3 regions of the Saezia sanguinis genome follow, and region 1 is predicted to be linked to each of the others. Evidence: predicted binding sites of a transcription regulator. Region 1 holds the regulator's gene; each other region holds the start of a gene.
What was found. Region 1 encodes NrdR, which represses ribonucleotide reductase genes. Its sites were predicted from a motif close to CACNANATNTNGTG; they were not measured.

Region 1 (7,711 bases):
GGCTGGTGCAACTGGCGCTAGACTCGCTGACACATGAACGTACCACGCTGATCGTGGCACACCGGCTTTCAACCATTCGCAATGCCAACCGCATTGTGGTACTGGATGAGGGCAAGGTCATTGAGATTGGCTCTTATCAGGAGTTGATGGAGCGTGATGGGGCATTTGCCCGCCTGGTTGAAGCCCAATCGGCCATGCAAAATAATACGGACCCTGGGGCTGCCCCTGCTGAAGTGGTGCTGTAACCCAGCGCTTAGAACGGCGTTAGGCTTTTGTGCGCAGGCTACTGGGTGTTACTGGGTATCAGAATGTTTGATGGGAACCGGTGTTTTTCTCAGAACCGCGCTGGCAATGGCAACCATGACACAGCCAGCGGCAATGATGTCTGCAACATGGGGTGTTTCGTTGACCAGCAAAGCAGCCGAAAACGTGCCCACCAGCGGAACAGCCATAATTGAAAATGCACTGGCAGATGGTGGCAGCGAGCTGGCCAGGTTAAACCAGATCAATTGTGCGGCACCAAAGTTGATGAACATGCTGTAAAACAGGGCTGCCCACATCGGGATGCTGAAATGCCAGGATGGTGCGGGTTCCAGCATGGATGCAATCACCCAGAAAATGACAGAACCAATGCCCAACATCCAGACAGTAGTGGCCTGAATCGGAATCTGGGGTTTGATGCGCCCGAACAGCAGCGTGCCTACAGCCCAGCAGACCGCCCCCAGTTGCATCCAGAAAATACCGATAGGTCGCCCAGTCATGTGTGTTAGTTCGTTGTAGGACAGCAATCCTACAGCAGCGCTGGCTGCAACAATGCTGATCCATATACGGGCATTCAGGCGCTGCCCCATCAGCAAGGCGCCCAGCAGTGCCGTCCAGATCGGCATGGTAAAGCCTAAAATAGCGGCCCGACCAGATGCGAGCTCTCCCACCCCCAGGATGGAAAACATGTGCCAGCCAACCACATTGGGCAGCGCCAGCCAGACAATTTTAAAAAAATCCTGCCAGGTGATTTTTAAAGAAATGTGCTGAAACTGGAGCCATAACAGCAGAAACAGGCATCCGCCCGTCATGGTCAGTGCCCGGAAATGCAACGGCGTCAGTTCGCGCAAAGAGAACTTCATGACCGGCCAGTTGACCCCCCACATCAAGGTCAGCAAAATCAGCAGGATGATCTGGCGACGGGTCAGCAACATATCAGCAGGCGTTTGAAGACAAAGCCGTCAGGCTTTTTGGTTAAACAGCAACCGGGGCTTTGATTGCCGGATGGCACTGGTAATCCAGCACTTCAAAATCCTCAAATTCGTAGTCGAAAATGGAATCCGGGCGGCGCTTGATATGCAGTGTCGGGTAAGGGTAGGGTGTGCGTGCCAGTTGTGTCTGAACCTGTTCAAAGTGGTTGTTATAAAGATGACAATCACCACCGGTCCAGATAAAGTCACCAACATCCAGATCGCATTGCTGGGCCAGCATATGGGTGAGCAGTGCATAGCTGGCAATGTTGAACGGAACACCCAGGAAAATATCGGCACTGCGCTGATACAACTGGCAACTGAGCTGCCCGTTGGCCACGTAAAACTGGAACATCGCATGGCAAGGCATTAAAGCCATTTTCGAGAGTTCACTGACGTTCCAGGCGCTGACCAGAATCCGGCGTGAATCCGGGTTGGTTTTGATCTGCTTCACCACTTCGGCGATCTGGTCAATATGGCCCCCATCCGGCGTTGGCCAACTGCGCCACTGTACTCCATATACAGGGCCCAGGTCGCCGTCCGGGCGTGCCCATTCATTCCAGATGGTTACGCCACGCTCTTGCAGCCAGCGGGCATTGGAGTCGCCACGCAAAAACCACAGCAATTCATAAATAATGGATTTCAGGTGCACTTTTTTGGTCGTAACCAGAGGAAAGCCTTCTTTGAGGTTGAACCGCATCTGGTGGGCAAAAATGCTGCGTGTGCCTGTTCCGGTACGATCCTGCTTGGATACGCCATTTTCAAATACATGGCGCATAAAATCTTCATATTGGGAACGAACGGGACGCTGCTGATTCATGGCGGATTCCAAAGTAAACAATCTGAAAACACAAAGTGGTAATCATAACGTGATATGCATAGGCATGCACGAATGTGGTCGGCCATTTCAGGTGCTTATTTGATGATAGACAAAGGGCCAGCCGATCAGGAACGGGCTGATGGCGGATTTTGTACCAGATAGGCTTTGATGGCCCGCATCATGGCTTGTGCCAGTTGCTTTTGATAGGCTGCGCTACGCAAAAGCTTCTCTTCTTCCGGGTTGGAGATAAATGCCGTTTCCACCAATATGCTTGGGATATCCGGGGCCTTAAGCACGGCAAACCCGGCTTGTTCAACGGTGTTTTTATGCATATGGGCAAAACTGGATAGCTCTTTAACGACCAGTTTACCGAGTTTCAGGCTGTCTTTGATCTGTGCTGCCGTACTCATGGACAGCAGAATGCCTGCCGTCTGCCTGTCCCGGGCTCTAACCCCCACACCGCCAATCAGGTCAGACTGGTTTTGTGTGTTGGCCAGCCAACTGGCTGTTGTACTCGAAGCGCCACGCTCGCTGAGCGCAAATACAGATGCGCCTTTGGCACTGCGGTTCGTGAACGCATCGGCATGAATGGATATGAACAGATCGGCCTTGACACTGCGCGCTTTTTGCACGCGCTCTGCCAGAGGAACAAAAAAATCGGAGTCCCGTGTCATAAAGGCACGCATATCGGCCTGCGCATTGATCTGGTCACGCAGCAGCTTGCCAATGGACAGAACCACATCCTTTTCCCGCGTACCGGATGGCCCGACGGCACCAGGATCTTCTCCACCATGCCCAGGGTCCAGCGCAATGATGTATAAGCGGCCAGAGCGAACGGGCGCTGTCGTTGTTGCCGATGGTTGAGAGGCAGGTGGCGCTGCTTCACCAGGAATTTTAGAAGGCGTGGGGCGGCGATTCGATGCCGTGGTGGAGGGCACCGGGGTATCAGAAGCGGTTGCTGCGGGTGCCGGCAGGCTGGAAGAGCCTGGATTTTGCTGCTGCGCCAGCCAGTCGCCTAAAATATCAGCCTCAGAGTGGTTGCCTTGATTCAATGCACTTGTGCGTTCAGAGGAAATCTCGCTGATCAGTTGATTCAGCGGGTCTGGTGCGTCTACAGGGGTAAAGTCAAAAACCAGCCGGTCTTTGTATTCGGCAAATGGATTGAGGGTGAATACATTTGGGGAAATGCGCTGCTTCAGGTCAAAAACAATGCGAACCACATCCGGCTGATACTGGCCTACCCGAATGGCGCTGACATAAGGATCAGACTCCTGCACCAGGGCAGAGAGTTCCTTGACCTGCTCATTGAGCTGCATGCCTTCAATGTCGACCACGAACCGCTCCGGGTCCGACAGCATATGGTGCTTGGTGGTCAACGGCACATCGGATTCGATGGTGACGCGGGTATAGTCATTGGAAGGCCACATCCGCACGGCCAACAGGCTCGCGCCCCGGGCCAGGTGGGGCAAACCCAGCAGCAAGGCCAAAGAACCGGTTTGTACAAGAAGTGTGCGGCGTTTCATCGTAAATTATTGTCTATGTATTTCTGGTTTGTTGCAGATTTTGCATCCAGTTTTGCAGGATGGACTGCCCCAAAGCTGTCATTGTATGCAGTTGTACCAGGCGTTGCTGTTGCAGCGGGTCTGATGTGATGAACAGTTTCAAATCAGGAGTAGGCAATAAGCCTTCTGCCTGCTCAGGCCACTCCACCAGCTTCAGCCCCTGGGTTGCAAAAATATCACGAAAACCTGCATCTTCCCATTCCAGAGGGTCATTGAACCGGTAAAAATCAAAATGCCATACAGGAAAAGCTGCTGTTTCATAAGACTCTGCAATGGCATAAGTCGGGCTTTTGATGTGTCCTGTAACTCCCAGAGCCTGCAGCAGGTAGCGTACAAAGGTGGTTTTTCCAGCCCCCAGTCCCCCATGCAGTTCAATCAGTGCCTGACCAATAGATGCGACTTGTGCCAAAGCCTGGGCTGCATGCTGAGTCGCCTGCTGGTTGGCCCATGTCATCTGGACAGGAGGAGCGGAAAAAGTAGGTGCATTCACAAAACTGGCCTTAAATGATGTTTGATGAAGGGCGCTTCTTTCAAACAACATCGTCACTCTTAACTTTAATAATATCTCTTAACTGATTGTTTAATATGAGTATATTATACTATTTTAATAAAATATGCAGCGCTTCAGCCAGGCAGGCAGCGATTCATATCCATCAGGAGTGTGGTTTTGTTGCATTTCTGCCAGTGCGCCGAGCATGTGGAGGGTGAGGGGAATATTATATTTTGCGGATGATTTTTTTGAACTCATCCACATTTTCAAAGCTGTGGTACACCGAAGCAAAACGCACATAGGCCACTTTGTCGAGCTTGGCGAGCTCATTCATCACATATTCGCCAATCGTTCCGCTGGGCACTTCTTTCAGGCCGCTGGTCAGTAGCTGCTGTTCAACGTGGCGGATTGCCTGATCCACCTGTTCTGCGCTGACAGGGCGTTTTCTTAAGGCCAAAGTGAAGGAGGAATGCAGTTTTTCTGGGTTGAACTCGACCCGGTTGCCATTTTTTTTGACCACCATCGGCATGCTGACTTCTGCATGCTCATAAGTGGTAAAGCGCTGATCACATTTGGTACAGCGCCGTCTGCGCCGCACCGCTGCGCCATCATCTGAAACACGTGTTTCGACAACTTGTGTATCCGGGTTATGGCAGAACGGGCAGCGCATAGGGTTTCCAGATGAAAAATCAGTTTCGGTAAACCGGGAAACGTTTGGTCAATTCAACCACCTGTTCCCGAACTTTGGCAATATTGGCTTCGTCATGCGGATTGTCCAGCACATCGGCCACCAGGTTGGCAACCTGCACCGCCTCTGCTGAACCAAATCCCCGTGTGGTCATTGCCGGGCTGCCTAAACGGATACCGCTTGTGACAAAAGGTTTTTCCGGGTCGTTGGGGATTGCATTTTTGTTGCAGGTGATATGGGCCTGTTCCAGAATACGCTCGGCATCCTTGCCGGTAATCTTTTTGGCCCTCAGGTCCACCAGCATCACATGGCTTTCTGTACGGCCCGAAACAATGCGCAGGCCACGTTTGACCAGAGTTTCAGCCATCAGGGCAGCGTTTTGAACAACCTGTTGCTGGTAAGCCTTGAATTCCGGTTGTGCGGCTTCTTTGAAGGCGACGGCTTTACCGGCAATCACATGCATCAGCGGGCCACCCTGGAGGCCGGGGAATATGGCACTGTTAATGGCCTTGGCATGTTCTTCTTTACACAGAATCACACCACCACGGGGGCCGCGCAGGCTTTTATGGGTGGTGGTGGTGACAAAGTCGGCATGCGGTACCGGGTTAGGGTATACGCCAGCGGCAATCAGGCCGGCATAGTGCGCCATGTCCACCATGAAATAAGCGCCTACGGCTTTAGCTACTTTGGCAAAGCGTTCAAAATCAATCCGCAGCGCGAATGCAGAAGCGCCGGCAATGATCAGCTTGGGTTTATGCTGATGCGCCAGTTTTTCCATGGTTTCGTAATCAATGTCTTCCTGGGCATTCAGGCCGTAGCTGACAACATTGAACCATTTGCCGCTCATATTCAGCGCCATACCATGGGTCAGGTGGCCGCCTTCAGCCAGGCTCATCCCCATGATGGTGTCGCCGGGCTTGAGCATGGCGAAAAACACGCCCTGATTGGCTTGTGAGCCTGAGTTGGGCTGGACATTCGCATGATCGGCACCAAAAAGTGCCTTGACACGGTCGATTGCCAGTTGTTCCACAATATCAACGTATTCACAGCCGCCGTAATAACGTTTGCCGGGATAGCCTTCGGCATATTTGTTGGTGAGCTGTGTGCCTTGAGCCTGCATGACAGCAGGTGAGGTGTAGTTTTCCGAGGCGATCAGTTCAATATGGTCTTCCTGGCGCTTGTTTTCTTTTTCAATGGCACTCCAGATTTCGGGATCGACTTGGGCAATGGTCTTTGAGCGGTCAAACATGAATGATTCTCCGTTTTCATTAACATGAAGAGCCTGTCACCCATGCTCGGCGTGAGCACAGACCAATCTCTTGTGTTTTCATCGACAGGGGAAAGTCAGAAAACAGCAGGGATTTGATAGACAGGCTGCCCAGGCGAACGGCATAAAACAATGCGCTTCCCGATGGTTCACCACCTCGACCGATATGCTGCAGTTTAATGCGTTTTGTCTGAGCACATCAATCTATCGCCAGTTGCGCAATCCGCATTCTAGCGCGTTTATGTGCGTGTGCGTGCAGACTTTTGACAAATTCCTTCAAAATGGAAAGCCTGAACACACTCTGTGCAAATGCAAAGAGGTGAACAGGCTTGAAGGTTTTTATCGAAGAGAAGAAAGATCGCTCGGTTGCGCGGAAACCTGGCGCAGGGAAGCTTGCTGGATACCCGGCGTTGCCGTATTGATGTTCTGCGCAGCCATCAGAATGCGGTCAAGATCAGGCGTTGTGCTGCCAAACATCACGCGGCGGATACGGTCACGTTCTGCCAGTACCTTGGAAGCGTAGCCATAGTCATCAGGCCCTACGGCACCTACGTATTGTTTGAGGCCACCTTCCAAAGACCCGGCGCGTTGAATATGTTCCTGCAATACCAGTACGCCAACCCGCAGGTTGGTGACAGGGTCGTAAGCCATCATGCTACCACCTGTGCGCTCAAACTTTTCTGAGTGAACGCTGGTCATGACCTGCATCAGGCCCGATGCGCCCACAGAGCTCTGTGCATAGGGGTTAAAACGTGACTCGATGGCAATAATGGCTAGCAGCAGTGTGGGATCAATGCCGGTGCGCTCGCCAATATTCCATGATTCGTGCACCAGGCGGGCGACCAGTTCAGGAGCAACGCGGTAGCGGTTGGCAATCCAGTTCGCCACTTTCAGTTGCTGTACAGAAAGCTCCTGAGGGTCCAGAACGGCCATATGCGAATTGGCCTGGACCGGGTGCTTGCTGGCCCCGACAGGAATGATATTCGCATCCTCACTGTAGCTTTCAAGATCGAAGGGGGCTGCGACAAAGCTTGCACTTTCACTGGAACCTATTCCGGCCCATTGCAGCAGCTTTTGCCCTGTGCTGTTGCGCATGGATGCACTGCTGGCCAGAATGGCCATAAATACAATCGCGCTTAATCCAATACCCATCAATCCATGTTTAATCATTTTGAATGACATGGCGGATTTGTGGGGAGATGGACATCTCTTTGTAGTGGATGTCATCAGTCATTAACCCTTTCTTTGATGTATCCGGCAAAACAGCCTGTTTACTTCATGCGGCGGTCTTGCCATACTGCATACATGTATTTATAGAGATGATTGACTGCGTAAATTTCAGTGAACAGTCAAGGCTTGTCCATATATATTCAAGCCAAAGTTCGAAGTCTCCTATAAACTCCTTTGTTAAAAGGGAGCTTCTTTCTTGCCATTTAGTTCCCCTGTTAGCGGAACCAAGCAACTAAAACGCATCAATCCGCAGCTTCAAAGAACTGTTGGAAATATACTTTTCGAATTTTAAAATTTATTTATGCAAGGTCAACAATATAAAAACGGTTTGTTATAACTAATAGATATGAAATACCATGATTTACGTGACTTCATCAACCAGTTAGCATCGCAAAAAGAACTGGTTTTTATCCCTGAAAACG
Region 2 (7,711 bases), on a different contig from region 1:
TGTTCGTCACGTTGGGTGCTCAGGGAAGCGATGTGTGGCAACACGGCCAGAAAACACACATCAGCCCATTCCGCCCTGAAAAGCTTGCTGATCTCACCGGCTGTGGCGATGCATACCGCAGCGCTTTATTGTATGGGCTCGAGCGTCACTGGCCAGCCACCCACTGCGCCAGGCTCGGCAACCAGTTGGGCGCCATCAAAGCCGCATCACCGGGTGCCCAAAACCACCAGATCAACACAGATCTGCCGCGACAGTTTGCTCCCGCATAGTCCCTGGTAGCAGCGCTATTTTCAGACGAAAAAATCCAAGGTTGAAACTCCAACCCTGGATCTGTGATGCAAAACGCATAACGTGTTTTGCTTCAGCCTGCAGACAAATCCAGCCCGTTTAAGGCTTAGATGATGTCGGGAAAGGCCATGCTGCCCGAGGACTCAACTGGGTTGATACCTCTGGAGTGCTTGCTGCAGGACTAGGAGCTGCTGATTTGACTTCAACAGGCTTAGTTGCTGTGACCTTGCTGGCTACAGTTCTTTTAGCAGCGGCAGCAGGTTTTTTGGCAGCGGGCTTTTTCGCAGCAGGTTTCTTAGCGGCAGGCTTCTTGGCTGCCGGTTTTTTAGCGGCAGGCTTTTTGGCCGCAGCTTTTTTAGCAGCAGGCTTTTTAGCCGCAGCAGCTTTTTTAGCTACGGGCTTTTTAGCCGCAACTTTTTTAGCTGCCGGTTTTTTAGCCGCAGCAGCTTTTTTAGCTACGGGCTTTTTAGCCGCAACTTTTTTGGCTGCCGGTTTTTTAGCCGCTACAGCTTTTTTAGCTACGGGCTTTTTAGCCGCAACTTTTTTGGCTGCCGGTTTTTTAGCCGCTACAGCTTTTTTAGCTACGGGCTTTTTGGCCGCAACTTTTTTGGCTGCTGGTTTTTTGGCAGCAACCGCCTTCTTAGCTACGGGTTTCTTAGCTACAACTTTTTTAGCCACGGGTTTCTTAGCAGCAACTTTTTTAGCTGCCGGTTTTTTAGCTACTGGTTTTTTTGCAGTTGCCATGATTTACCTTCTCCTCGATCTAGTTACAAAACCTATGCTGCTCTGTTATAGATCGATTGACCCAATCCGCAAAATATATGCGGTCTGCCAAACCAGCTACGTGGTGCGTGCAGGACACACCATGCAGCTTGGACGCCTATCACAGTCAGCTAATCAATCCCAGGAAAGAGCACCTCCACTTTGATAGTCAATCACGCGCGTTTCAAAGAAATTGCGCTCCTTCTTGAGATCAATCATTTCACTCATCCATGGGAATGGATTTTCCTCATTAGGGAAAAGTTCCGGCAGACCAATTTGCGTTGCTCGCCTGTTGGCAATAAATCGCAAATAGCCCTTGAACATGGATGCGTTTAAACCCAGTACGCCTCGCGGCATCGTATCTTCAGCGTATTGATATTCCAGATCGACAGCCTGCATAAACAGGCCCGTAATTTCTTCGCGGAACTCAGGTGTCCACAAATCTGGATTTTCCAGCTTGATCTGGTTGATCATGTCAATACCGAAATTGGTATGCATAGATTCATCACGCATGATGTACTGATACTGCTCGGCAGCACCAACCATCTTGTTCTGCCGCCCCAGCGACAGAATCTGGGTGAACCCGACATAGAAGAACAGCCCTTCCATCAGGCAGGCAAACACGATCAGGGAGCGCAACAGCTTCTGGTCGTTTTCCGGTGTTCCGGTCTGGAAAGAAGGATCGGTAATCGTATCGATGAACGGAATCAGGAATTCATCTTTATTGCGGATCGAATCGATTTCATGATAGGCGTTAAAAATTTCACCTTCATCTAAACCAATGGATTCGACAATGTACTGATACGCATGCGTATGAATGGCTTCTTCAAAAGCCTGACGCAATAAAAACTGGCGGCATTCGGGCGCCGTGATATGGCGATAGGTGCCTAAAACAATGTTATTGGCAGCCAGAGAATCCGCTGTCGTGAAAAAGCCAAGGTTGCGTTTAACGATCAAGCGCTCGTCTTCTGTTAAGCCGTTAGGGTCTTTCCACAGCGCGATATCGCGTGTCATGTTGACTTCCTGCGGCATCCAGTGGTTCGCGCAGGTGGCCAGGTATTTTTCCCAAGCCCATTTGTATTTAAAAGGAACCAGTTGATTAACGTCGCTATGTCCGTTGATGACAAATTTATCAGCGGCTGAGACACGACGCTTGGAATCACTGCCTCTCAATGCCGGATTTTTTGCAGTTGGAGAAGCCGCCGCACCATTTCCGGTTGGATTTGATGCAGTCTGATTTTGCGATGATGTTTTAACTTCGTTATCCCAAGTAAGCATCTATGTTTCCTATTCATTGCGATTATGAGATTACCTGATGAAAAACGCCAAGTGTTCACTGCAATTTTCATGATGAATCATGCATAAATGTTGCAAACAAACATCGAATTACTTGTTTCGTCGCCATCTATCATCAACAACGCATGCCATCAGGCAGCATGCGTGTGATCAAAAATTTTCAAAAACTTTCTACTTTTTTACTGACATGCTTCACATCCCGGATCATCCAAAGAACAGAATTTAATGTCTGTTGCAGGAACTGCCGCGGGCGCCGCCGGTTTGGCAACAGAAGCTGCTGCTGCAGCCGTCGGCATAGATGCGGGCACTGCGTTGTGTGAGCCCGCGCGCACGGTTGCTTTTTCTGCATGCGCCGCGCTGGAAGAGCGCAGGTAATAAGTGGTTTTCAGACCCGATGTCCATGCCAGCTTGTATGTTTCATCCAGTTTGCGCCCGGATGCATTGGCCATATAAATATTGAGCGACTGGGCCTGATCAATCCATTTTTGCCGGCGTGAAGCGGCTAAAACCAGCCATGTCGGATCAATTTCAAACGCGGTGGCATACAGATTTTTCAGATCATCAGGCACACGGTCAATGCGATCCAGCGATCCCTCAAAATGCTTGAGATCCATCACCATCACATCATCCCACAAGCCCAGTTCTTTCAGATCACGCACCAGATATTGGTTAATGATCGTAAATTCTCCGGACAGGTTGGACTTCACCGCCAGGTTGCCAAAGTTCGGCTCAATCGACTGGTCCACCCCCACAATGTTGGAAATGGTCGCCGTGGGTGCAATCGCCACGCAGTTGGAATTGCGCATGCCCTGCTGTTTGATTCTGGCACGCAGCCCGTCCCAATCCAGCCGCTGGGTGCGATCAACGTCCAGATAGCCGCCACGTGCCTGTGCCAGCATATCCAATGAATCCAGCGGCAGAATGCCTTTGCTCCACAAAGACCCTTCATACGATGCATAACAGCCGCGCTCGGTGGCCAGATCGCTGGATGCCTCATACGCAAAATAGCAAATGGCCTCCATGGACTGGTCAGCAAATTCAACCGCTTTTTCTGAACCATATGGCAAACGCATTTGATACAAAGCGTCCTGGAAGCCCATCAGCCCAAGCCCTACCGGACGGTGGCGCATGTTCGAGTTTCTGGCTTTTGCCACCGCGTAATAGTTGATATCGATCACGTTATCCAGCATGCGCATGGCAATGCGTATGGTCTGACGCAGCTTGTCCATGTCGAGCTCATTGCCATTGGCACCTTTTTTGATGTGCTGCGCCAGGTTCACAGAACCCAGGTTGCACACCGCGATTTCCTTGTCGTTGGTGTTCAGCGTAATTTCTGTACACAGATTGCTGGAATGCACCACCCCCATATGCTGCTGCGGTGAACGCACATTGCACGGGTCTTTGAACGTAATCCAGGGATGCCCGGTTTCAAACAGCATGGAAAGCATCTTGCGCCACAAATCGACTGCACGCATCCGCCGGAACAGCGAAATCTGCCCTTCATCAGCCATTTGCTCATAGCGGGTATAGGCTTTTTCAAACGCATCGCCATGCAGGTCGTGCAAATCGGGGCAATCGCTTGGAGAGAATAAAGTCCACTGCCCGTCTTCCATCACCCGTTTCATGAACAGGTCCGGAATCCAGTTGGCCGTATTCATGTCATGGGTACGGCGGCGGTCATCACCGGTGTTTTTGCGCAGCTCCTGAAACTCCTCAATATCCAGGTGCCATGATTCCAGGTACGCACAGACCGCCCCCTTGCGCTTGCCACCCTGGTTCACCGCCACAGCGGTATCATTCACCACCTTCAGAAACGGCACGACTCCCTGTGACTCGCCATTGGTACCCTTGATATGGCTGCCCAGCGCACGAACACGTGTCCAGTCATTGCCAAGCCCGCCGGCATATTTGGATAACAGCGCATTTTCTTTGATCGCTTCGTAAATACCATCCAAGTCATCAGGCACCGTTGTCAGGTAGCAGCTGGAAAGCTGGGAACGCAATGTGCCGGAATTGAACAGCGTTGGCGTGCTGGACATGAAATCAAATTTGGACAGCACTTCATAAAACTCAATGGCACGCGCCTCACGGTCAATTTCATTGAGCGCCAGCCCCATCGCTACGCGCATGAAAAACGCCTGAGGCAGTTCAATCCGTTTTTTCCGGATATGCAGGAAGTAACGGTCATACAAAGTCTGCAGGCCCAGGTAATCAAACTGCAGATCACGCTCTGCCTTCAGCGCAGCGCCCAGCCGTGCCAGGTCAAACTGGCCCAGCCGCTCATCCAGCAAGTCCGCTTCAATCCCTTTTTGGATGTAATCTGCAAAATACTCGGCATAACGGCCCTGCATCGCGTCCTGGTCTACGTTTTCATTCAGGACTTCCTTGCGGATCGTATGCAGCAACAGTCTGGCAGTCACCTGGTTATAGCCCGGATCATGCTCAATACGGGTACGGGCAGCCAGAATCGATGCTTTAAACACTTCAATCAGCGGTACACCATCATAGAGATTGCGCAGGGTTTCAGTAACCACCGGTTCCGGCTTCACATCCTCACCCAGCCCAGCACAGGCCGATTCAACCAGCCTGCGCAGCATTTCCACATCCAGCGGCCGGCGCTCATTGCCATCCACCACATGCAGTTCAGGGTGTGCCACTTTTTCCTGCTGTTTTTGCTGAGCACGTTCCTGCGCCCGGCGTTCACGGTACAGCACATAAGCACGGGCGACTTCATGATGACCACCGCGCATCAGCGCCAGTTCCACATGGTCCTGCACATCTTCAATATGAAAAGTCCCGCCTGCCGGACGTGAGCGCAGCAACCCGCGCACCACCGTCTGCGTCAGATCATCTACCATTTCACGCACGCTGGCCGATGCCGCCCCCTGCGTGCCATGCACAGCCAAAAAGGCTTTCATCATCGCCACGGCAATTTTGCTGGGCTCAAACTGCACAACGGCTCCGTTACGCCGGATGATCTGATAGTTACTGTAAGCACTATCAGCCAATGGCTGCTCAACATTGTGCTCAGAAGCTGCATATCCATGCATGGACGCTCCTGAAGAAACCGTGGGATCAGAAATAACTGACTGCATTATTAATCGTCCTTGAATAAATTGGGGGCAAAATCAACTATGGAAAGGCCATCCTCTTAAAGTAACCCGCCCATACTCACTTCAAGCCATCACCGCCGAAGCAACAAATAATTTGCTAATTTTTACAATCGAAATGTCACAATTCTGCCGGGCATACCCTTAAGTATTTGCCCGGCAATGCCATGTAGTGAAAAAGGTCAGCAACCCTACATTTAGTGTTTGCCTATTATTTCAAGCACTATCTATAGCGTCAAGCGTTAATTTACAACAAATGAAAAAACCGCTTAACTACGCGGTCTTGGAGCATTAAGCCGCAAAAACAATGTCGACACTCCAGGAAGGGATTTTGTTTGGTCACCGTTGGCAATACTCTGCCTTTTCGCAGCAGAACAGCACAACAATCGCCTACAGACACAAACCAGGCAAGAACATACTATTTATGTCGATTATCAGGGCAATATCATGCAATATGAGCGACAATTAGTACACATGAAATATTTACGCGAATAATTCATGTGTGCTTATAACTCATCTGCATACCCTTTATTTATATTAGTGAGCTGAGTCGCTTATGTTCATCGTGCCCCTCATCTTTATAGCCATTGCATTTGGCCTCAGCCTGTTTTACTTCGGTTTGACATTCACGCTGCTGCAGATGGCCTGTATCGGCATTGCTTTTTTATGCGTCTTTGCTCTTGCTTTGATAGTTGCGCGTAAATTTGTGCCTTATAAAGCATTTGCCATCCAAAGCACTATTTTCCTGCTGGTTGTAATTGCAGAAATCATGTTGTTTCATCACGTCAAAGGCATTGACAGCCCATTTCGTATGCTGGAGACAGCCAACTATATTTACCGCAATACGGCGCTGATCAAATATGGCCCTTATGTTGCGGTTTTTCTGGCCCAAACCGTGCTCATTGCCGCTTGTTTGAGAACCAATACCAACCAGACCCTGGTGATTTCGACCCTCTCGTTTGCTATCACTTATTTCATTATTTACATGACCTGGCACCATCTGCTGGCAGACAGAACCAAAATTGAACTGGCAACCCGGGTCATCAGCGACCTGCTGGAAATTCATCTGGACGCCAACAATTCAGAAGCTTATCAGCTCCTGAAAAAGGTTTACGAGCAACTTTCCCAGCAGGTTCAGCTATACGGTCGCTGACATGGCGTTTGGTTAATCCAGCTCGGCACGGGAAAAAAGGTCGCGGATCAATGCATCGTCTTCACATGCGGCATGAAAGCCCAATGCAAACTTTTGCAACGCCTCTTTATCGCTGGCGTATGCACAAAACATGCTGCCCTCAGGATCAAAACCAATGATGTCCTGCAACTCCGGCATCTTTTCCTGCAAAAAGACGCGTGCCAAAGATGCCCAATCATAACCATTGCCCTCAAATCCATCCTCTTCGCGTGCAGAGAAAATATCCGCCTTGTACTCACCCACGTCCAGCAGCAGAGAATGAGTTCCTTCAAAACTCACCATCCGAAAGGGTGCAATTTGCGCATTCACTGACATAGAACACCTCTTTATCACTATTTAAAACAACATCGCCACGGCACCTATTCCCACAGGTGCCATTGAACCTCTGCACAACCGTATTGCTGCGACAACTCCATCTGAGCCTGCTCCAAACTGTCGTAATCAAAGTCAGCAACACATTCCCAATGCATGTCACAGCTCAGGCGGTATACCTTTGCATCCGCATGATACTGCACAATCGCCAGGCCATGAATAGCTACCCCCGGTTTCCCATACCCCTCTTTTACAAACCCAAAAGGCTTATCTGACCATGCCCACGCCAAAACGCGGGCGCCATCAACCAGCGCTGGCGGTCGCTTGCAGTTCGTCACGGTCACATCATCCCTGTCATATTTCGCCATTTAATCACTAAACATAGCGCCAGCCATACTTGCGCAATGATAGGCATACCGCTTTTCAATGTCACCTCCCCAGACACCGCAAGCAGACATATAATGACCAGTTGGTTGCCTTCGTTTATATTCCCTGCCTCCTCTGTTATGACCATCCGCACAGACGACTTTTCAATGGCTCCGGCTGACCCGGACAAAACCCGCGCGGTATCCATGCAGCCTGCATCACCGCAGGAAGAAGCCATTGAGCGTGCGCTGCGCCCCAAAGGCATGGCCGAATATGTGGGGCAACCCAAAATCCGCGAGCAGCTTGAAATATTCATCGGCGCAGCCAAAAAAAGACAGGAAGCACTGGACCATGTCCTGCTGTTTGGCCCACCCGGGCTGGGCAA
Region 3 (7,711 bases), on a different contig from region 1:
TTGGCAACGTTATTTTGCTGATTTTGAATATTCCGCTGATCAGCATATGGGTCAGTATGTTGAAGATTCCGTTTAAATGGCTGTTTCCGGCGATTCTGATTTTCATTTGCCTGGGGGTGTTCAGCGAGCAGAATAATTATTACGATATTTACATGGCGGCCATCATCGGCATGGTAGGTTATTTTCTGTATGTGCTGAAGTTTGAGCCGGCCCCGCTGCTGCTGGGGTATGTGCTGGGTGCGCCGATGGAGGAGAACCTGCGGCGTGCGTTGCAGCTCAGCGGAGGCGACGGCATGACGTTTCTGTCGCGACCGATCAGTGCGGTGTTTCTGGCATTTGCGGCGCTGATTCTGTTATGGACGACCTGGTCGGCGCTCAAACGCATTGCCCGCAGCCATGAGCGGGCCGTGGAGCATGACCTTTCGCACGAGCATGAATACCCGCATGAAAATCCGCCTTCACCTGCGGTAACGCCGCAACTGGCGAAACAGGGCTAGGCGGTGTGGTATTTGCTTGGTGAGTAAGGGGGCGGATGTCCCCTGCCTGTGGCTTATGCGTTCTGTCGCAGTTCGCCGGGCGTGGTGCCTGTGGCTTTGCGGAACATGGCAATGAACGATGATGCGCTGGCGTAGCCCAGGTCCAGCGCAATGCTCTCCACCTTGTCGCCGGCTTCCAGCATGCCCATGGCTTTGATGATGCGCAGGCGCTGCCGCCATTCTGCCAATGACATGCCAAGCTCTTTGCGGCAGTAGCGCATCAGCGTGCGTTCGCTGATGTGGGCCTGCTGTGCCAGTTCTGCCAGAGAGCGGTCGTCGGCCGGATTGGCCTGCAATGTCTGCAGCAAGGGCGCCAGTACCGGATGGGTGGAGCCGGGCAGGTAGCTGCCGCTGCACGGGGCCTGCGCCAGTTGGTCCAGCAGCACCTGCAACAGGCGCTGCGTTTCGCCGTTGCGCAACTGGTGCTCCGGCACGCTGCGCAGGTGTTCCAGCAGGGCCCGTACCAGTGGTTCAATGGTCAGTGCACACGGGTTGGCGGGCAGGTGGCCGACCAGTGCGGCATCAATATACAAGGCACAAAAACTGGTGCCGTGCAGGCTGGTGCATTCGTGTGCGGTACCGGGCGGCAGCCACAGGCCATACTGGGGTGGTGCCAGAAAATGCTGGGTGCCGGTTTTGATGTTCATGACGCCGCAAAATGAGTAATAGAATTCGCCCCGGTCGTGCTGATGCGCATGGTAGCCGGAAGCGGCATGGATGACGTCATAGCGAAAGTGGATCGGCATCGGTGAATTGCCGTCAAAAGGTTGCATGCGTGTTCTGGCTGGTTTGGGCATTGTGTTCGCTCTGTGTTGATTGCAATTTGGCGGTGGTGTCGCCATTGCATAACATGTTGTCATAATTTCATTATATCCATTGATTCAGTCACGGTGATACTGTTGTTCATGTTGAAGTCAAAGGCCGTCCGGCCCGGTGGCAGGTGTGTATCGTGAATGAGAGAAAAGATATAGACGGCAAAGCCGGTGCATTGATGCTGCTGCTGTGCGCCATTCTGGGGTTGCAGCAGGTGGTAATCAAAATGAGCGCGGCGGATATGTCGCCGGTGACGCAGATTGCGCTGCGCTCCGGTGGCTCGGCGCTGCTGATGGCTGCTGTCGTGCTGTGGCGGCGTGATTGGATTTCCTGGCGCGCAACGATGGTGCCGGGTCTGCTGGCCGGGCTGATGTTTGCGCTGGAGTATTTTTTTGTGGCGCAGGCTTTGCTGTATACCAGTGCATCGCATGTGGTGGTGTTTTTGTATACGGCGCCGGTTTTTGCTGCCTTGCTGTTGCACTGGCGGCTGCCGCAGGAGCGGCTGACGCGCCTGCAATGGCTGGGGATTGCGCTGGCGTTTGGCGGGCTCGTTTATGCGTTTTTTGGCGGTGCATCCGGTGCAGGCACAGGTGGCGGGATTAACGGTGAAGCTTTGAAAGGTGATTTTTATGCACTGCTGGCGGCAATGGCCTGGGCATGCAATACGGCGATTGTGCGTAGTTCGCGCCTGTCGCAGACCCCGGCCGGGCAGACCATGCTGTACCACCTGCTGGTAACGTTTGTGCTGCTGACGCTTGCGGCGTTCTGGATGGGACAGCAGCATTTTGTGCTGACGCCGGTGGTGTGGGGCAGCCTGCTGTTCCAGACGCTGGTGGTGTCTTTTTTCAGCATTCTGATGTGGTTCTGGCTGTTGCGCCGTTATCTGGCGTCGCGCCTGGGTGTGTTTTCTTTCCTGACGCCGCTGTTTGGCGTCGGGTTTGGGGTGGTGCTGTTGAATGAACGGCTGGAGCCGGGCTTTATTGTCGGGGCGCTGGCGGTGTTTGCCGGCATCATGCTGGTCAGCGCACACCAGTGGGTAGCCAGATGGCTGCTGCGGGCAGCAGGGGTTCGCCAGGCGAAATAACTCTTTGGGTGTAAGGCGGACTGATCCCTGCGGGCTTCATGGTTTGTTGCCCTTGGGCAACTCTAGAAACTACTTGAAGAAAACGCCTAAATTGTTGAATCAAATCATGTAACTATGATTGCCACATACAAGAAAATGTTGGACACCGTTTGATGAAGATCAAATAACTAGTACCTCCAGATGATGGACTAAACACTATAGATGGGGTATTATTCATTCCATCAACACTATATGTAGTGTTTCCCTGAATTATCATTCAAAAAAGGGATGCTCCCGGCTCCGTTGCTGCTGTGGGCCCATAATTTTGAAAAAACGAGGAGTGCTGCCGTGAATCCGATGGTGATTAAACGTGATGGTTGTCGTGTGCCGTTTGATGAAGTTTTCATCAGAAATGCAGTGGTCAAAGCGGCCAAAGCCTGTCAGGTAGATGACGATGCTTACTGTACGTATGTGGCCCATTGTGTGGCCGCGCTGATGCAGGGCAAACCGACCGTGGATATTGCCGAGATTCAGGTCGCGGTGGAAAACCAGATGATGGCCGGCCCCTACAAGCAGATGGCGCGTGCCTATATTGAATACCGGCATGACCGCGACCTGGCGCGTGAACGCCGTGGCCGCCTGAATCAGGAAATCCGCGGGCTGATCGAGCAAAGCAACATGACGTTGCTGACGGAAAACGCCAATAAGGACAGCAAAGTGATTCCGACCCAGCGCGATTTGCTGGCCGGTATCATTGCACGCCACTATGCCAAAGAGCATATTCTGCCGCGTGATGTGGTGCAGGCGCATGAAAAGGGCGAGATTCATTACCATGACCTGGATTACGCGCCCTTTTTCCCGATGTTCAACTGCATGCTGATTGACCTGAAGGGCATGTTGACCAAGGGCTTCAAGATGGGCAATGCCGAAATTGAGGAACCCCGGTCGATTTCCACCGCCACAGCGGTTACCGCACAGATCATCGCGCAGGTGGCAAGCCACATTTACGGCGGCACCACCATCAATGGCATTGACACCATTTTGGAAAAATATGTCACGATGAGCTACAACAAGCACCTGAAAGTGGCGCAGGAGTGGCAGGTGGCAGATCCTTTGGCGTATGCCCGGGCGCGTACTGAAAAAGAATGTTATGACGCGTTCCAGTCGCTGGAGTATGAAGTCAATACCCTGCACACCGCCAACGGGCAGACACCGTTTGTGACGTTTGGCTTTGGGCTGGGCACCAGTTGGGAAGCACGGCTGATCCAGCAGTCTATCTTGAAAAACCGATTGGCCGGTTTAGGCAAGAATCACAAAACGGCTGTGTTTCCCAAACTGGTTTTTGCGATCAAGGAGGGGCTGAACCGTAAAGCGGAAGACCCGAACTATGACATCAAGCAGTTGGCGCTGGATTGTGCCAGCAAACGCATGTACCCCGATATTTTGAACTATGACCGGGTGGTGGAAGTGACCGGGTCGTTTAAAACGCCAATGGGGTGCCGCAGTTTCCTGAGCCGTTATGAAGAGGACGGGCAGGAGGTGCATGACGGGCGCAACAACCTGGGGGTGGTGACCCTGAACCTGCCGCGCATTGCGCTGGAAGCCAAGGGCGATGAAAAGCATTTCTGGCAGTTGCTGGATGAACGGCTGGCGATTGCCAAAAAGGCACTGCTGACACGCATTGCCCGCCTGGAAAATGTGAAGGCACGCGTCGCACCCATTCTGTACATGGAAGGGGCTTGCGGCGTGCGCCTGAAGGCGGACGACCCGATTGCCGATATTTTCAAAAACGGCCGTGCGTCGATTTCGCTGGGGTATATCGGCATTCATGAAATGATCAATGCGCTGTATGGGCAGCATGTGTATGACAGCGAGCAACTGCGCGCCAAAGCGCTGGAAATTGTTGAATACCTGTCTGCAGCGACCAAACGCTGGAAAGCGGAAACCGGCTACGGCTTCAGCCTGTACAGCACGCCCAGCGAAAGCCTGTGTGACCGTTTCTGCCGGCTCGATATCAACGAGTTTGGTGAAATTGAGGGCGTGACCAATAAGGGCTATTACACCAACAGCTTCCACCTGGATGTGGAGAAGAAGGTGGACCCGTACGACAAGCTGGATTTTGAAGCGCCTTACCCGCACCTGGCCAGCGGCGGCTTTATCTGCTACGGCGAATATCCGAACATGCAGCATAACCTGAAAGCGCTGGAGGATGTGTGGGACTACAGCTACGAGCATGTGCCCTACTACGGCACCAATACGCCGATTGACGAGTGTTATGAGTGCGGCTACATGGGCGAGTTCCTGTGTACCAGCAAAGGCTTTACCTGCCCGAGCTGCCATAACCACGACCCGGCCAAGGTGTCTGTCACGCGCCGCGTGTGCGGTTACCTGGGCAGCCCCGATGCACGCCCGTTCAACAAAGGCAAGCAGGAAGAGGTGAAACGGCGCGTCAAGCATTTGTCCAACGGACAACTGGACGAGGGGCTGGACACCGAGTATGAAGCGGCTGAGCGGGAAGTGGCAGCCAAGGCCAAGAAGGTTTATCAGGAGCGTGTTTCTGAAAGCGATATGCAGGCCAAAAAGCAGAACGCCTGTTTGCCGGCTGAATGATAAAAGTACCGGCCTTGCAGCGCTGAATCTGCGCGGCAGGGCTGGCACAAGTAACGGGAAGCGTCATGAATTATCATAGGTATTATCCTGTCGATGTGGTCAACGGGCCGGGGACGCGCTGCGCCCTGTTTGTTGCCGGATGCATCCACAAATGCCAGGGGTGTTACAACAAGAGCACCTGGCGGCCTGATTCGGGCAAGCCGTTCACGCAGGAGGTGGAGGATAAGATCATTGCCGACCTGAAGGATAAACGCATCCATCGCCAGGGGGTGTCGCTTTCCGGCGGTGATCCGCTGTATCCCGGCAATGTGGCGGCGGTATTGAAGCTGGTACAGCGGGTGCGTGCGGAGTGTCCGGGCAAGGATATCTGGGTATGGACAGGCTATACGTTCGATGAACTGGACAGCGAGCAGATGGCCGTGGTTGACCTGGTGGATGTGCTGATTGATGGCCGTTTTGTCGAGGCGCTCAAGGACGCCAATCTGGTCTGGCGTGGCAGCAGTAACCAGGTGATTCATGATTTGCGCAAAGAACGGCAGATACCGAAGCAAGAGGTGGCTGCACCGGTAGTGCGGGCTGGCCTGCCCGCCAGTGTGCCTTCGGCTCAGAAAGCGCAAACACGTGTTGCTGCACTGAGCGTACAGCGCTGTGGTGCCAGGGCTAGTAGCAGCCGCCAGCCGGAGGCCAGCGGTTGTGACCAGTTGTCACTGGGGTTTTCGCTTTGATGGCAAACCTGTTTCAGGCCTAAACACGGTATGAAAAAAGCCATGCAATGCATGGCTTTCGTGTTATGGCAGCGCAGGGTTTTTACAGATTGCTGCACTTGGCGTCGATCTGCTCCATTTTGCTGAGCATGGAGTTGAGGTCATTGATGGTTACCTCTGCGGGCAGTTGGTCTGAATTATTCAGCGCACTGATGAAAACAGCCCATTCCTTGGTGTTGAATTGCTGTGCCAGCGCGTCGGCAATGCAGCGGCAGCCGCCGTTGTCTTCGCCTTCTTCTGCGATACATTGCTGATAAACATATTCACGCAATTGTTGGGTGTCGTTCATGTCGGTGGGCTGGGCTGTAGCGCTCAGGCATACCCAAGGCAGGCATAACAGCAGCAAAATGTGTCGTTGGATGTTCATGGTGGCAATCGTGTGGTTTGGGGTTGCGGGTGAAATAAAAAGGAGCCTGAAATCCTGCGATATCAGGCTCCTGATGCGTATGCCGGCAGATTTTAATTGCCTGCTGGCTGGCAGCTTTGCAGGGCGGTTTGCAGCTTGGTGGCAAACTGCACCAGTTCTTCTTCGGTTGTGCCTGCCGGAGGTTCCGGCGCATCTTGCATGGCGGCAATAAAGATGGTCCATTCTTTGGTGGTCAGGTCTTTGGCCATGTTATCTGCCAGGCAGGTGCAGGACTGTGCCTGTTCGGCCGGGCACATGGTCATGACCAATTGCCGCATTTCTTCTTTGTTGTTGGGGTTGGGAGTTTGGGCGGCAGCCGTTCCAACAAAAAAGACGGTACTGATTGCCAGCAAAGAGAGTTGTTTCAAATTCATCATGTTTTCCTTGGTGTCAAAATCTATAGATCATGCGGGTGCGCTTGTCGGGTCAAATAATATATGTTCTGAAAACACTGCACAACGCACACGCATTGTAAACGGAGTTTACCGGCTACAGACGCTGTCTGCACTGTTGAGCTTATTAGCCAACTGTTGCAGGTCACTGTCGGCAGTGCCTGCAGGTGGATTGGGGTCTTTGTTATAGGCGGCATTCAGAATGCTCCATTCCTTGGCGGTCAGGGTCTGCAGCATCTGGTCAGCCAGGCAGTTGCATTTCTGCGCGTCGGCGCTGCAGATTTTCAGTGCCAGCTCGCGGTTAGACGGGTTGCCTGCGGCAGTCTGCGGTGCTGTGGGTTGCGCAGAAGGACGTGTCTCAGTGGCGGAAGTGGATGGCGCTGAGGTCTGGCACGCAGCCAAAGTGACACAAAGCAAGGCGGGAAGAAGAAATTGAAAACGCATGATCAGGTTATCCTTGGTTAATAATAAATGGTCAAAAATCCGTAGGGTTCAATGACAGTCTGTTTCAATATGCTGGTTTGGCTGTTATGAAGGGTTGCAAACGCTGCCAGCATGGTTCTGTTTGGTGCGTGCAGGCTTTCCTGCTTAGCCTGTACTTTTAACTGGTAGCGGTGCATGGTTGGCTGGCAGCCAATGCACACAACGGCAAAACAAGTACTGGCTGAAAGCGCATGAAACGTGGTCTCCTTGTCTCACCCTGAGGGTGATGATAATGTGTTTATTATAGTGAGCCGTCACATTTTTGCATGTGAGGGAACGCGTGAGCATGGTCATTGCAGCCTTTATAAGGGAGGAGGCCGGGAATATGCACGGCTTGTTCACACAGATATACAGGCTTTTTCAACAACTTGCCAACAGGGTTATGCACAGGTTGCCGGGACGTTCCAGGCAACAATACATTCCGATGGTGTGGCTGTGACGGGGTGCTGCGTATTGCATTTGTGCGGCTACAGATTTGCCATGTGAAAACCATTGGAAAACACCGTTGGAAAGCCGTTGCAGCACAGTTGCCCTGCGGTACAGTTTCAAAAAAAGTATGGCCTGTATCAGGGAGGCGTTGGGTTCAGGCTGGCACCGCGTACTTCCAGTTGGATGCTATCAAGCTCCTGGCCGCTATGACGGTT

Region 2: the regulator NrdR is predicted to act here: its motif matches at 5,678-5,691, upstream of AACY98_RS11275 (ribonucleoside-diphosphate reductase subunit alpha).
Region 3: the regulator NrdR is predicted to act here: its motif matches at 2,659-2,672, upstream of nrdD (anaerobic ribonucleoside-triphosphate reductase).

Annotation. Positions count from the first base shown of each region.
Region 1 is NZ_CAWUGC010000012.1:332,729-340,439, forward strand. Features, by position in the region: gene msbA (lipid A export permease/ATP-binding protein MsbA) at 1-245, shown strand, start outside; gene AACY98_RS08240 (DMT family transporter) at 294-1,196, opposite strand; gene AACY98_RS08245 (thymidylate synthase) at 1,237-2,052, opposite strand; gene AACY98_RS08250 (N-acetylmuramoyl-L-alanine amidase) at 2,178-3,575, opposite strand; gene tsaE (tRNA (adenosine(37)-N6)-threonylcarbamoyltransferase complex ATPase subunit type 1 TsaE) at 3,589-4,104, opposite strand; gene nrdR (transcriptional regulator NrdR) at 4,331-4,774, opposite strand; gene glyA (serine hydroxymethyltransferase) at 4,794-6,041, opposite strand; ZMP/ZTP riboswitch at 6,162-6,287, opposite strand; gene AACY98_RS08270 (transglycosylase SLT domain-containing protein) at 6,399-7,211, opposite strand; gene AACY98_RS08275 (UbiD family decarboxylase) at 7,636-7,711, shown strand, end outside.
Region 2 is NZ_CAWUGC010000016.1:108,122-115,832, forward strand. Features, by position in the region: gene AACY98_RS11260 (carbohydrate kinase family protein) at 1-269, shown strand, start outside; gene AACY98_RS11265 (histone H1-like DNA-binding protein) at 388-1,032, opposite strand; gene AACY98_RS11270 (ribonucleotide-diphosphate reductase subunit beta) at 1,186-2,328, opposite strand; gene AACY98_RS11275 (ribonucleoside-diphosphate reductase subunit alpha) at 2,526-5,396, opposite strand; gene AACY98_RS11280 (hypothetical protein) at 6,013-6,609, shown strand; gene AACY98_RS11285 (immunity 51 family protein) at 6,622-6,963, opposite strand; gene AACY98_RS11290 (hypothetical protein) at 7,008-7,328, opposite strand; gene ruvB (Holliday junction branch migration DNA helicase RuvB) at 7,467-7,711, shown strand, end outside.
Region 3 is NZ_CAWUGC010000020.1:92,338-100,048, reverse strand. Features, by position in the region: gene AACY98_RS14790 (tripartite tricarboxylate transporter permease) at 1-497, shown strand, start outside; gene AACY98_RS14785 (AraC family transcriptional regulator) at 551-1,333, opposite strand; gene AACY98_RS14780 (DMT family transporter) at 1,486-2,433, shown strand; gene nrdD (anaerobic ribonucleoside-triphosphate reductase) at 2,770-5,022, shown strand; gene nrdG (anaerobic ribonucleoside-triphosphate reductase-activating protein) at 5,088-5,747, shown strand; gene AACY98_RS14765 (hypothetical protein) at 5,830-6,153, opposite strand; gene AACY98_RS14760 (hypothetical protein) at 6,246-6,569, opposite strand; gene AACY98_RS14755 (hypothetical protein) at 6,675-7,028, opposite strand; gene pbpC (penicillin-binding protein 1C) at 7,634-7,711, opposite strand, start outside.